One region of the Erwinia sp. V71 genome, then DNA from elsewhere that is predicted to be linked to it. Evidence: predicted binding sites of a transcription regulator. Region 1 holds the regulator's gene; each other region holds the start of a gene.
The links. The regulator PhoB, encoded in region 1, activates phosphate uptake and scavenging genes when phosphate is short. The targets are predictions, from matches to a motif close to CTGTCATAAAACTGNCNNAT.

Region 1 (4,235 bases):
TTCTTCTTCCAGCAGCGCCATCCCTGACGCGTGGGCGCGCAGGTTATCCAGGGCGATGCGTGTCGCTTTATGCTGTTCGAACACGGCCATCGACAGGCGGCCATAGATTTCGGTGCCGGTCAGCTCTTCCAGCAGTTCTGCGCGTTCACTGGCTTTGGCGTTAAGGAAGGCGGCGAATTGCCCCTGAGACAGCATCATCGATTTGGTGAAACGGTTAAAATCGAGGCCGGTGAGGGTTTCGGTCATTTTCAGTTTGTCATTGACCTTATCGGCGACGATGCTGTTATCTGCGCAGCGTACCAGCTCGACTTTCGGCGCCTGCAGATTGCCATCCACCGCGCCGCGTGCGCGGTTCTGGCTCCAGAACGCGCGCCAGGCGACACCTTTTACTTCAAACTCCACTTCCGCCAGGCATTCCGCCGTATCTCGGGTGATCAAATCATTCTGCGACTGGGTGATGACGCCCAGCCGTGAGGTCTGGTGATACAGAGCCAGGCAGATGGCATCGAGCAGGGTGGTTTTCCCGGCACCGGTCGGGCCGGTAATGGCAAACAGGCCGTTGCTGGCGAACGGCTCGGCGGTGAAATCGATTTTCCATTCACCTTTCAGCGAGTTCAGATTCTTAAAGCGCAGCGTTAAAATTTTCATGGCTGTGGCTCCTGCCGGCGCACGGCGTCAAGCGTGGTGGCAAACAGATGCCGGACCCGCTGCTGACGCGTCTCATCCTGCTGCGCTTCCTGTGCCAGCCGTCGGCTGAACACCTCTTCCACACTCAGCTCACTCAGCGTTTCATTTTGCTGGCGGGCAATGGTTTTCTCACGCAGTTCACGGCTGCGGCGGAGCAGTACCACGTCGACCGGCAGGTCGGCGGTCAGCTCCTGAATCCGCCGCTGAATATCATTCAGGTAATCCTGCGTGACGATTTCAATATCCAGCCAGACCGTTGCCGGCGCGGCAGCGAATTGCTGTAGTTGCTGTTCGATTTCCGCCAGCGAGCCTTTAATCATGCTCATCGGCTGCGTCTGCGGGATGATCAGTGGTTCAACTCGCGCCAGCTCACTGCCGTTAAACTCCACCAGAAAGACGCTTTTCTCCTTGCCCAGTTCATCGAAACTGAGCGGGATCGGCGAGCCGCTGTAGCGGATATGTTCACTGTTGGCGATGCGTTGTGCGCGGTGAATATGGCCGAGGGCAATATAGTCGGCAGGCGGAAAAGCCTGCGCCGGAAATGCGTCGAGAGTGCCGATATAGATATCGCGCACCGAATCACTGGTGCTGACGCCTACCGTCGTCAGATGGCCGGTGGCGATAATCGGCAACGCCAGTCCCAGCGAGTCACGCTGCTGCACGGCATGGTCGTAGCAGCGCTGATAGTGAGCGCGAATCGCCTCCAGCAGGCTTTGCTGTTTCTCGCGTCCGGACTGGCCCGCCTGGCTGCGCATAATATCGCGCGGGCGTAAAAATGGGATGGCACACAATAATGCCGCTGGCTGGCCCTGACGGTCATTCAGCAACAACACCTGATCCTGTTCCGGTTGTTCGCTGGCGGCGGCGATCACCCGGGTATTCAGGCAGGCCAGCAGCTCACGTGATTCATTCAGCGTGGCGACCGAATCATGGTTGCCACCCAGCACGATAAGCTGGCAGCCGGTGCGCTGCAGCTGCACTACAAAGCGGTTATACAGTTCGCGTGCATAGCTTGGCGGCGCACCGCTGTCGAAAATATCTCCGGCGACAATAATCGCATCCACCTGCTGTGTTTCAGCGGTGTCGATCAGCCAGTCGAGAAACGCCTGATGTTCCGGCGCGCGGCTCTTGGTATAAAAGAACTGACCGAGGTGCCAGTCGGCGGTGTGGATAAAGCGCATAAGATTCCCTGCATAAGCTAACGCGAGAGGGCGATTATAAACAGAGAGGCTGCTTGCGTCATAATGCAGCGTGCAGATGCGCTTTGCCGAAGCGGAATGATTCCGCCGCCGGAAACCTGATGACGCCACGCTGAATCCGGCGTCACAAAAGTATGACAGCGCATTTTTTAGCCCGTGCATTTTTCATAAATCTGTCATAAAACTGACGCATAATGACGCCGCGAATTCCAGTGACAAAGGGTCACATCAGCAGGAGTAACAATGGCTAAGCGCATTCTGGTAGTCGAAGATGAAGCCCCAATCCGTGAGATGTTGTGTTTCGTTCTTGAGCAAAATGACTATCAACCTATCGAAGCGGAAGATTATGACAGTGCAGTGAGCTTACTGATCGAGCCCTGGCCAGATTTGATCCTTCTCGACTGGATGTTACCGGGTGGTAGCGGCATTCAGTTTATTAAACATCTGAAGCGCGAAGCGATGACGCGCGAAATCCCGGTAGTGATGCTGACCGCGCGTGGCGAAGAAGAAGATCGCGTGCGCGGGCTGGAAGTGGGCGCCGATGATTACATTACCAAGCCGTTTTCACCGAAAGAGCTGGTGGCACGCATTAAAGCCGTGATGCGTCGCATTTCACCGATGGCGGTGGAAGAGGTGATTGAGATGCAGGGGCTGAGTCTTGATCCGTCGTCGCATCGTGTGATGGCCGAAACCACACCGATCGAGATGGGGCCAACCGAATATAAATTACTGCATTTCTTTATGACGCACCCGGAACGCGTGTACAGCCGCGAACAGCTGCTGAACCATGTCTGGGGCACCAATGTTTATGTTGAAGATCGCACTGTCGATGTTCATATCCGTCGTTTGCGTAAGGCGCTGGAAGTCACCGGTCACGATCGTATGGTTCAAACGGTGCGCGGAACAGGGTATCGTTTCTCCGCTCGTTTTTGATCGGAGTCTGAACCGTGCTGGAACGCCTCTCCTGGAAGAGATTAGTACTGGAGCTGGTGCTGGCTTGCCTGCCCGCACTGTTGCTGGGACTGCTGTTCGGCTATTTGCCGTGGTGGTTGCTGGTCGCAGTGCTGGGTGTGCTGGGCTGGCACTGCTACAACTTATTACGCCTGTCACACTGGCTGTGGGTCGACCGCACCATGACACCACCTGCCGGACACGCCAGCTGGGAGCCGCTGTTTTACGGCCTCTATCAAATGCAGCTGCGTAATCGCCGCCGCCGGCGTGAACTGGGCAATCTGATTAAACGTTTTCGCAGCGGGGCGGAGTCATTGCCCGATGCCGTCGTGCTGACCACGGAAGAGGGCAATATTTTCTGGTGTAATGGTCTGGCACAGCAGCATCTTGGTCTGCGCTGGCCTGAGGATAATGGCCAGAATATCCTTAACCTGCTGCGCTATCCTGAATTCTCCCGCTATTTACGCCAGCGCGATTTTGCCCGTCCGCTGACGCTGGTGCTGAATCAGCATCGTCATTTAGAGTTTCGCGTGATGCCTTACAGTGAAGGCCAGTGGCTGATGGTGGCGCGTGATGTCACGCAGATGCACCAGCTGGAAGGGGCACGACGTAACTTCTTTGCCAATGTCAGCCACGAGCTGCGCACGCCACTGACGGTGCTGCAGGGCTATCTGGAAATGATGAATGACTCGGTGCTGGAAGGGCAGACGCGCAGTAAAGCGTTGCACACCATGCAGGAGCAGACACGGCGTATGGACAGCCTGGTGAAGCAACTGCTGACGTTGTCGCGTATTGAAGCGGCGCCTGCCATTGATTTGCAGGAAAAAGTGGATGTGCCAATGATGCTGCGTATGTTACAGCGCGAGGCGGAAACCCTGAGCAACGGGCGGCATGACATTCATTTCCATACCGATCCGCATTTGCGGGTGTTCGGCAATGATGAGCAACTGCGCAGTGCGATTTCGAATCTGGTGTATAACGCGGTGAATCATACGCCGGCAGGCACCCGCATTGATATCAGCTGGCTGCGCGACAAAACGGGCGCACACTTTACGGTGAAAGATAACGGGCCTGGCATTGCCGCCGAGCATATTCCGCGCCTTACCGAACGTTTTTATCGGGTGGATAAGGCCCGCTCGCGGGCGACCGGCGGCAGCGGGCTGGGGCTGGCGATCGTCAAGCATGCGCTGAGCCACCATAATTCGCGGCTGGAAATCACCAGCGTGCCGGATATTCAGACCTGTTTTAGTTTTACTCTGGCGGCAAGGTTGATTGTCCCGGCGGAAGTAGCGGAGAATGCAAAGCGTTGATCATTAACGGGCGCGAAGCATGAAGAAGCTGATACTGACGGCACTGTTGCTGCTGTCAGCGGCGGTACAGGCGAAAGAGGGGATGCTG
Region 2 (4,235 bases), on a different contig from region 1:
GCTCCAGCTGCGTCAGTTGCCAGCACGTCGCCGGGCTGAAAGGCAGATAAGCGTGGCGGGTTAACGTCTGCTGGCGGAATAATCCTGCATAACTCTCTTCGCCCAGATAATGACGCACACAGTCAGCATTCAGCACCAGTCGCAGCTGGTGCAGGGTTTCGCCCGCGCGATAGTGGCGCTCGCCGTCGCTGCCCTGAAAGCTGGTAATAGTCAGATGTTGCCGGCTGAAGTGGATATCGCCTCCCTGTCCGCTGTTATCGCGATACCAGGAGTCGCCCTCAAGGGCGAAGGTGAGCACCAGCAGCGGTTGTGTCGCGGGCTGGCATGTCTCTTCGATGAGTGGCCGTATCGGCTGATAGTGAGTGCGCGCCAGCATCAGACCGTCTCTGGCACGGGTAAAAGCAGAACTGCATGCGCCCACCGTCGCCGGTAATGTCGCCCGATCATCCGTGAACTGAATATCCTGACGACGTACACGATAAGTCGGTGTGCCCTGGAATACCTGCACCATCTTGTTCACCGTTTCGCAGAGGAAATCCGCCGCTTCGCAGATAAATGAGGATAATTATCATTATTGTTTATCGCTACGATGATTACCAGTGTAACGAGTTCAATAATGAAGAAGGGTAATCCATGACATTCCCGGTAACGCTGTTAAATGAGTTGGCCAGTAGTGCAGTGGTGGCGGATGCGGTTCACCTCGCGCTACAGGCCGGGGTCTTTGAACATCTGCAACAGCCACGGCAGCCTCAACAGGTGGCCACCACGCTGGACTGGCAGGCGGAGAAAACCGCACATTTACTTGAGCTGTTATGGAGTGTGGGCTTACTGACGCGGGAACATGGGCTGTATCAGACGACTACGGAGACGCGCACCTTCTTTTGCCGTGATGGCGGACACTTTATTGGCGATGCCTGGTGTTTTCGCCTGGAAAACTTTCGTCGCTTTGGTCAGCAGCTGGCGACAATACTGCCGCAGCCGTCAGACGTGTTTAGCGAACAGCACGAGTATGACGCGGCGTGGGCCGACGCCGCCAGACGACAGATTGCGCAGGAGCAGCAGGCGCTGACCGCCACCCGCGCCTGTGAAATCGCCGCCACGCTGGTGCAGTTTGACCGGCCAGCCACGCTGCTGGATATGGGCGGCGGGCCAGGGCTGGTCAGCATCGCACTGGCACAGCGTTATCCTCAGTTACGTGGCATGCTGAACGATCTGCCACTGACGGCGCAGGTGGCGCAGCAGAATTTTGTCGCGGCGGGCATTGCGGATCGTTTTTCTGCGGTCAGCGCGATCCCGGATGAACAACGTTTTGATGTGATCTGGTGTTCATCATTTCTCTATTTTGTTGCCGATCCGGCACAGATGCTGGCGCGCTTTTTCCGCCTGCTGAATCCGGGCGGGGTGCTGATCAGTGTGCATGGCGAAGTGCCTGCACAGCCGCAGCGGGCGGCGCAGATGCTGCCCGCCCATTTGCCGCTGATGATGCGCGGCAAACATGTCACTCATGAAGGTGAAATGCGTGCGCGACTGGATACTGCGGGGTTCGATCGTGTGGAACACATGCCGGGAACCTGTGTCTTCCCAATGTCGCCGTTAAGCGTACATCTGGCGTTTCGCTCTGGTGGCTCGTAAGGTGGGGAGCAACGCGGATAACGCGCCATTTCTGCTGCGCGGCTGATTAAACCATACATATTTTACGGGTATCACCACGGCAGAACCCGCCGCCGTTCTGCCGCTGGCTTTTTTTGCCGCCTTTTCATACTGCGTCTGTCGTCACAAAACTGTCATATTACGTACATTTTACTGTCACCAAACTGTCCTATTTTGCCTCCAGCAGCAATCATTAACCTAAATAAAACGGCATTGAGCCTGACTTTATTACACTCCCCTGGAGAAAGAATATGACACTGATGCATAGCACCTTAGCACGAATCGTCGCAGCAACCGTTTCACTGAGCGCAGCTTCTGCGATGGCAGCGGCAAGCCTGACTGGTGCGGGTGCGACCTTCCCTGCGCCGGTGTATGCCAAGTGGGCGGATACCTATCAGAAAGAAACTGGTAACAAGATTAACTACCAGGGTATCGGCTCATCAGGTGGCGTAAAACAGATTATTGCAAAAACTGTTGATTTCGGTGCCTCTGATGCCCCTCTGGCTGACGACAAACTGGCTGCCGATGGCCTGTTCCAGTTCCCAACCGTGATCGGTGGTATCGTGCTGGCTATCAACCTGCCAGGCGTGAAATCCGGTGAACTGACGCTGGACGGCAAAACCCTGGGTGATATCTACCTCGGCAACATCAAAAAGTGGAATGATGCCGCTATCGCCAAACTGAACCCGGGCGTAAAACTGCCAGACACCAACATCAACGTGGTGCGCCGCGCTGACGGTTCCGGTACTTCTTTCGTCTTCACCAGCTACCTGGCGAAAGTGAACGAAGAGTGGAACAGCAAGATTGGTAAAGGTAACACCGTTAACTGGCCAACCGGTCTGGGCGGTAAAGGTAACGACGGTATCGCGGCATTCGTTCAGCGTCTGCCAGGTTCTATCGGCTATGTTGAGTATGCTTATGCTAAGCAGAACAACCTGGCGTACACCAAACTGATCAGCGCTGACGGTAAGCCAGTCAGCCCAACCGAGAAGAGCTTCAGCAACGCGGCGAAAGGCGCAGAGTGGAGCAAATCTTTCGCTCAGGACCTGACTAACCAGAAAGGTGATGATGCGTGGCCAATCACCTCTACCACCTTTATCCTGGTACACAAAGAGCAGAGCAACCCAGCGCAGGGCGCTGAAGTGCTGAAGTTCTTTGACTGGGCATACAAAAACGGCGGTAAAGAAGCTAACGCGCTGGATTACTCAACACTGCCAGATTCACTGGTACAGCAGATCCGCGCAGCATGGAAAACCAACGTAAAAGACAGTTCTGGTAAAGCACTGTACTAAGTTGTGACAGGGGGCGAATCACTTCGCCCTCTCCTGTGGGGCGGCACGGTTTACGTGCCGCCTGTGTAATTTTTAAATATCGAGAACGCTATGGCTGAATCCAGGCCGACATTTAAAGCTCCCGGTAAGCAGGGCGATGTTATTTTCAGTGCGCTGGTGAAACTGGCTGCGCTGATTGTGCTATTGATGCTGGGTGGCATTATTGTCTCTCTGATTTTCTCCTCCTGGCCGAGTATCAGTAAATTTGGTTTTTCCTTCCTGTGGAACAAAGAGTGGGATGCGCCAAATGAAACCTTCGGTGCACTGGTGCCGATTTACGGTACGCTGGTCACCTCTTTTATCGCGTTGCTGATTGCTGTCCCAGTCAGCTTCGGTATTGCGCTGTTTCTGACGGAACTGGCGCCAGGCTGGCTGCGCCGTCCGCTGGGGACCGCGATTGAACTGCTGGCGGCGATCCCCAGTATTGTTTACGGCATGTGGGGGCTGTTTATTTTCGCGCCGCTGTTTGCCGAATATTTCCAGACTCCGGTCGGTGGCGTACTGTCCGCTATCCCGTTTGTTGGCGCGTTATTTGATGGCCCGGCATTCGGTATCGGTATTCTGGCGGCAGGTGTGATCCTGGCCATTATGATTATTCCTTACATCGCTTCGGTAATGCGTGATGTGTTTGAGCAGACACCCGTGATGATGAAAGAGTCTGCTTACGGCATCGGCTGCACCACCTGGGAAGTGATCTGGCGCATCGTGCTGCCCTTTACCCACAACGGCGTGATTGGTGGTGTGATGCTCGGTCTTGGTCGCGCACTGGGTGAGACCATGGCGGTGACCTTTATCATCGGCAATACCTACCAGCTCGACAGCGCATCGCTGTTTATGCCGGGTAACAGTATTACCTCGGCACTGGCGAACGAATTCGCGGAAGCGGAATCCGGACTGCATACTGCCGCGCTGATGGAGCTGGGGCTGATTCTGTTTGTAATCACCTTTATCGTGCTGGCGATTTCGAAATACATGGTGATGCGTTTAGCGAAAAATGAAGGAGCGCGCACATGACAACGCTTGAGCTACAGGCGCGCGAAGAGCTGGAAGTATCACGTCGCAAAATGCAGGCGCGTCGCCGGACCAAAAACCGTATCGCGCTGACCCTGTCAATGCTGACCATGGCCTTTGGTCTGTTCTGGCTGATCTGGATCCTGTTTTCCACCATCACGCGTGGCATCGACGGGATGTCACTGGCGCTGTTCACTGAAAATACGCCGCCACCGAATACCGCGGGTGGTGGTCTGGCGAATG
Region 3 (4,235 bases), on a different contig from region 1:
TTATTAACCCGGCAAAGAGTCAGCGGTATCAGTGACTGTGGCCAGCCAGCTCGGCGAGCGTATCGTGATTTTCGATGGTGATATATTTACCTTTCACCGCCAGCATCCCGCTTTTCTGGAAACGGCCCAGCAGACGGCTAATGGTTTCAACGGTTAAGCCGAGGTAGTTGCCGATATCGCCACGCGTCATGGTCAGACGAAACTCGCGCTGCGAGAAACCGCGTTGACCAAAACGGCGGGAAAGATTCCAGATAAACGCGGCCAGGCGTTCTTCGGCATTTTTCTTCGACAGCAGCAGGATCATGTCCTGGTCGCCTTTGATTTCGCCGCTCATCAGACGCATCATCTGCTGGCGCAGGCTCGGCATTTTGCCGGAAAGATCGTCGAGAGTTTCAAACGGGATTTCACACACCATCGCGGTTTCCAGCGCCTGAGCGAAGCTGGGATGATGGGCGGAACTGATGGCGTCAAAGCCCACTAAATCACCCGCCAGATGGAAGCCAGTGATCTGCTCATCACCCTGCTCGGTGATGGTGTAGCTTTTGATGGTGCCGGAGCGGATGGCGTACAGCGATTTCAGCTCGTCACCCGCTTTGAACAGTGTTTGTCCTTTCTGAATCGGTTTTTTGCGTTCAATAATATTGTCTAGCTGATCCAGTTCGTGTTCATTTAAAGTGAACGGAATACACAGCTGGCTAATGCTGCAATCCTGACAATGAATCGCACAACCGCCAGACTGAATGCGACGAATAACGCGTTTTTCTGGGATCATAAGTTTACGCTCAGAGGATAATTGACTGTGGTCAATTTTAACATTTTTCGGTTACAGAAAGAAACTCATCTGAGCAGTTTTAGGCACATTAAGATCAGGGCTGTTGCACAACAAACAACCCGATTACATCAAAAAATGACCGTGTAAGTTGTCGTATGCCTTAAGGAGTGATCATGAACCCTGACGAAGATGAGCTGTTTAAACACGCCATGGAAGATGTCACGCCACTGAAAAGTCGCAACAATATCATCTGGTTGAAAACGTCAGCAGAGACGAAAGTGGTGCAGAAAGCGCCAGAAAAACCGGAAAATTTTCTTATTGATGGTTTTATCGACGTGCTGCCGCTGGCGACACCGCTGGAGTTTAAAGCGGAAGGGATTCAGCAGGGGGTACTGGATAAGCTGCGGCAGGGAAAATATCAGCTGGACGCCAGCCTGAACCTGCTACGTCAGCCTGTCGCGGACTGCCGTCGCGCGCTGTTTGATTTTATGCTGCAGGCGCGTAAAGACAATCTGCGCAATTTGCTGATTATTCATGGTAAAGCGCGTGATGATCGTTCCCATGCCAATATTGTGCGCAGTTATCTGGCGCGCTGGCTGCAGCAGTTTGAAGAGGTACAGACTTTCTGCGTCGCGCAGCCGTATCACGGCGGCAGCGGGGCGATGTATGTCGGGTTACGCAAAACGGAACAGGCGCGCCTCGATAATCGCGAGAAACACGCCAAACGCAGCCGCTGAAAGCGCCGCGTATCGCCAGCGGCATATCACATCGACATCCGCTGGCGCAGTGTCACAATTCTGTCTTAAAGCTTGCCTATGCTGATGCATCGCTTACTCAATGAGGGTCATCATGCGCTTATCTCTGCTGGCAATTTCGTTATTCGCTGCGGCTGTCACCGCTCAGGCGGCGGACATCAAAACCGAACGTTACATTGTCACTTTTCCTCAGCACGACCGCGTGGCGTATCATGGCGCCTTTACTCAGGCTTTCCCGCAGGGCTTTCCGGTCGGTGTCGGCTCCGGGCTGAGTTTTATGAAAAAAGAGCAGGGAAAACTGGTGTTTGCCACCGTCACCGATCGTGGCCCGAATGCCGATGCACCGCAAACCGACGGACGGGAAGCGAAGATTTTTGCCGCGCCAGATTTCACGCCATTACTGATGACCATCACGGTGGACAGTAACAGCGCGCAGGCCTCGAACGCCCATCCACTACAGGAACAGGGGGCGCCCGTCAGTGGTCTGCCGTTGCCGGATAATTTAATTGGCGCCACGGGCGAAGTGCCGCTTAGCGATACGCTGGAACGGCTGCGTTACGACCGCCGCGGGCTGGACACGGAAGGCATCACCCCGGATGGCAAAGGGGGATTCTGGCTGTGTGATGAATACGGTCCGTTTATGATTCACGTGGATGCTAACGGCAATATTCTGGAGAAAAAAGGTCCGACGCCCGCCGAAGGCGAGAAAAGTGTCGCCAGCGGCCTGCCGTCAATTATTAAATGGCGGCAGCCGAACCGCGGTTTTGAAGGCATCACCCGTATGCCGGACGGGCGGATTATCGGGGCGGTGCAGAGCACGCTGGATATTGACGGTAAAAGCAAAAACAGCGCTCAGTTTACCCGCCTGGTGAGCTATGACCCGGCCAGCGGTAAAACCGCGATGTACGGTTATCCGATTGATATCAGCAGCTATAAGAAAGCCAAAGATGCGAAAATCGGCGACGTGGTGGCGCTGGATAATGATCGTCTGCTGCTGATTGAACAGGGCAGTGATAAGGATAAGCAGCCGCAGAATAAAATCTGGCTGGTGGATCTGCGTGAAGCCAGTGATCTGGCGGCATACGATCAGCCGCCGCCGGAGTTTGACTCTGCTGATCAGCTGCAACAGCGCGGCATCATACTGGCCAGCAAAACCCTGGTGGCAGATTTGCGTAAACTGGGCTGGCAGCAGGAGAAAGCTGAAGGGCTGGCGCTGGTCGATAATAAGACGCTGGCTATCGCCAACGACAATGACTTCGGTCTGACCGTGGATAAAAAAGCGGATGGCAGCCTCGCGATTAAACCGCTGCCCGTGCAGGAAGCCACCAGTGAGCTGTGGCTGCTGCATCTGCCCCAGCCCCTGAAGTAAAACGCAGCGCTGTTGCGGCGTAAGGGGATTCACCCCTGCACCGCAACAGGCTTAATCGGGTGTCTGATTCAGACTGAATGGTTCTTACGGATGGTTGCCAGCAGTATTTCAGCGCTCAGGCAGTGCTGCGTGCCGGTGCGGGTGATAATCCCCACCGGTTCCCCGGGGCCATGGGAGGCTATCGGCAGCGCCACCAGCGCGTTGTGCAGCAAATCTTCTTTAATCGCCCCTGAGGGCACAAACCAGACGTAGTTGTAACGCAACGCCAGCTGACGTGCCAGCGATGTCGACGACGTTTCGATGCAGTTTGGTGGCAATGCGCTTCCCTGATCATCCATCATTGCCTGCGCCAGGCGGCGCGGGGCGGTGCCTTCGGGCGAAATCACCACTGGGAACTGCATCGCTCTGGATAGCGTGACATTGTCACTTAATAGCGGGTGGTCCGGGCGCACAACCAGCTGCAGGGATTCAAGAAACAACAGTTCATAGGTCAGGCCCGCCATCATATCGGCATCCGCCATACGACCAATGCCGATATCAAATTCACCCGCTTTCAGCCCGGCGATTAAAACGTTGTTGTGCAGCGTGGCGACCTGTACCGTCGCCTGTGGTTGTAACTGATGAAAGCGATCGAGAATGCCCGGCAGCATACCCATTGCGGCCGTGGTCAGTGCGCCAAGACGCAGCACCACTGGCTGATCGTTGATCGCGCTGCTGAACGACTGACCGGCGTGATTGAGGGCATCCAGCACCCGCACCGCATGCGTCAGAAACTGCTCGCCCATCGTCGTCAGCTGAGCGCCGAGCCTGCTGCGTTCAAACAAACGGGTGCCCGCCAGCTCCTCGAGCTCGTTCAGCGTTTTCGACAACGCTGGCTGGCTAAGGCTGAGAGTTTCTGCCGCTCGCCCCAGCGTGCCCTGCTGTGCGACGGCGACAAATGTGTGCAGATGGCGCAGGCGAATGCGCTGATTAAAAACGTAATTTTTGTCCATGCCACAGGTTAGTGAGGTGAGAAGCCGTGACGCAAGTGCGATAACTGGATTTTGTTAACTTTATTGCAAATTTAATTTAACATTCTCGCCTTCTGAACAAAATATCATCAGTGCAATATTGCCGGTGGTACACAGTGTCTGCTGCCGCACAAAACCAGAGAATATTTCTGTTCCGCGTCTGATTTTCCCGCGTCATCGCCTGAGCAATCCGCTATCATAGCGCTCACTTTTTTTGATGAAACCTGACGGATGATGTAGCTGACGTCATTGAAGGCGGTTTCGGCGTAACAGGGAGCGACAGCTTGAGCAGTGGTCAGACAATTGATGTGCGCCAGCTGATTAATACG

Region 2: a site for PhoB is predicted at 1,771-1,790, ahead of pstS (phosphate ABC transporter substrate-binding protein PstS). Genes of this name have one in related genera too.
Region 3: a site for PhoB is predicted at 1,559-1,578, ahead of ACSZO1_RS07075 (esterase-like activity of phytase family protein). Genes of this name have one in related genera too.

The regions. Positions count from the first base shown of each region.
Region 1 is NZ_CBFFRK010000053.1:6,797-11,031, reverse strand. Features, by position in the region: gene sbcC (exonuclease subunit SbcC) at 1-648, opposite strand, end outside; gene sbcD (exonuclease subunit SbcD) at 645-1,868, opposite strand; gene phoB (phosphate response regulator transcription factor PhoB) at 2,130-2,819, shown strand; gene phoR (phosphate regulon sensor histidine kinase PhoR) at 2,834-4,147, shown strand; gene ACSZO1_RS12520 (PstS family phosphate ABC transporter substrate-binding protein) at 4,167-4,235, shown strand, end outside.
Region 2 is NZ_CBFFRK010000004.1:3,891-8,125, forward strand. Features, by position in the region: gene ACSZO1_RS01490 (helix-turn-helix transcriptional regulator) at 1-511, opposite strand, end outside; gene ACSZO1_RS01495 (class I SAM-dependent methyltransferase) at 634-1,632, shown strand; gene pstS (phosphate ABC transporter substrate-binding protein PstS) at 1,902-2,942, shown strand; gene pstC (phosphate ABC transporter permease PstC) at 3,033-3,995, shown strand; gene pstA (phosphate ABC transporter permease PstA) at 3,992-4,235, shown strand, end outside.
Region 3 is NZ_CBFFRK010000020.1:37,111-41,345, forward strand. Features, by position in the region: gene fnr (fumarate/nitrate reduction transcriptional regulator Fnr) at 29-772, opposite strand; gene smrA (DNA endonuclease SmrA) at 946-1,509, shown strand; gene ACSZO1_RS07075 (esterase-like activity of phytase family protein) at 1,622-2,896, shown strand; gene ACSZO1_RS07080 (LysR substrate-binding domain-containing protein) at 2,965-3,888, opposite strand; gene ACSZO1_RS07085 (MFS transporter) at 4,191-4,235, shown strand, end outside.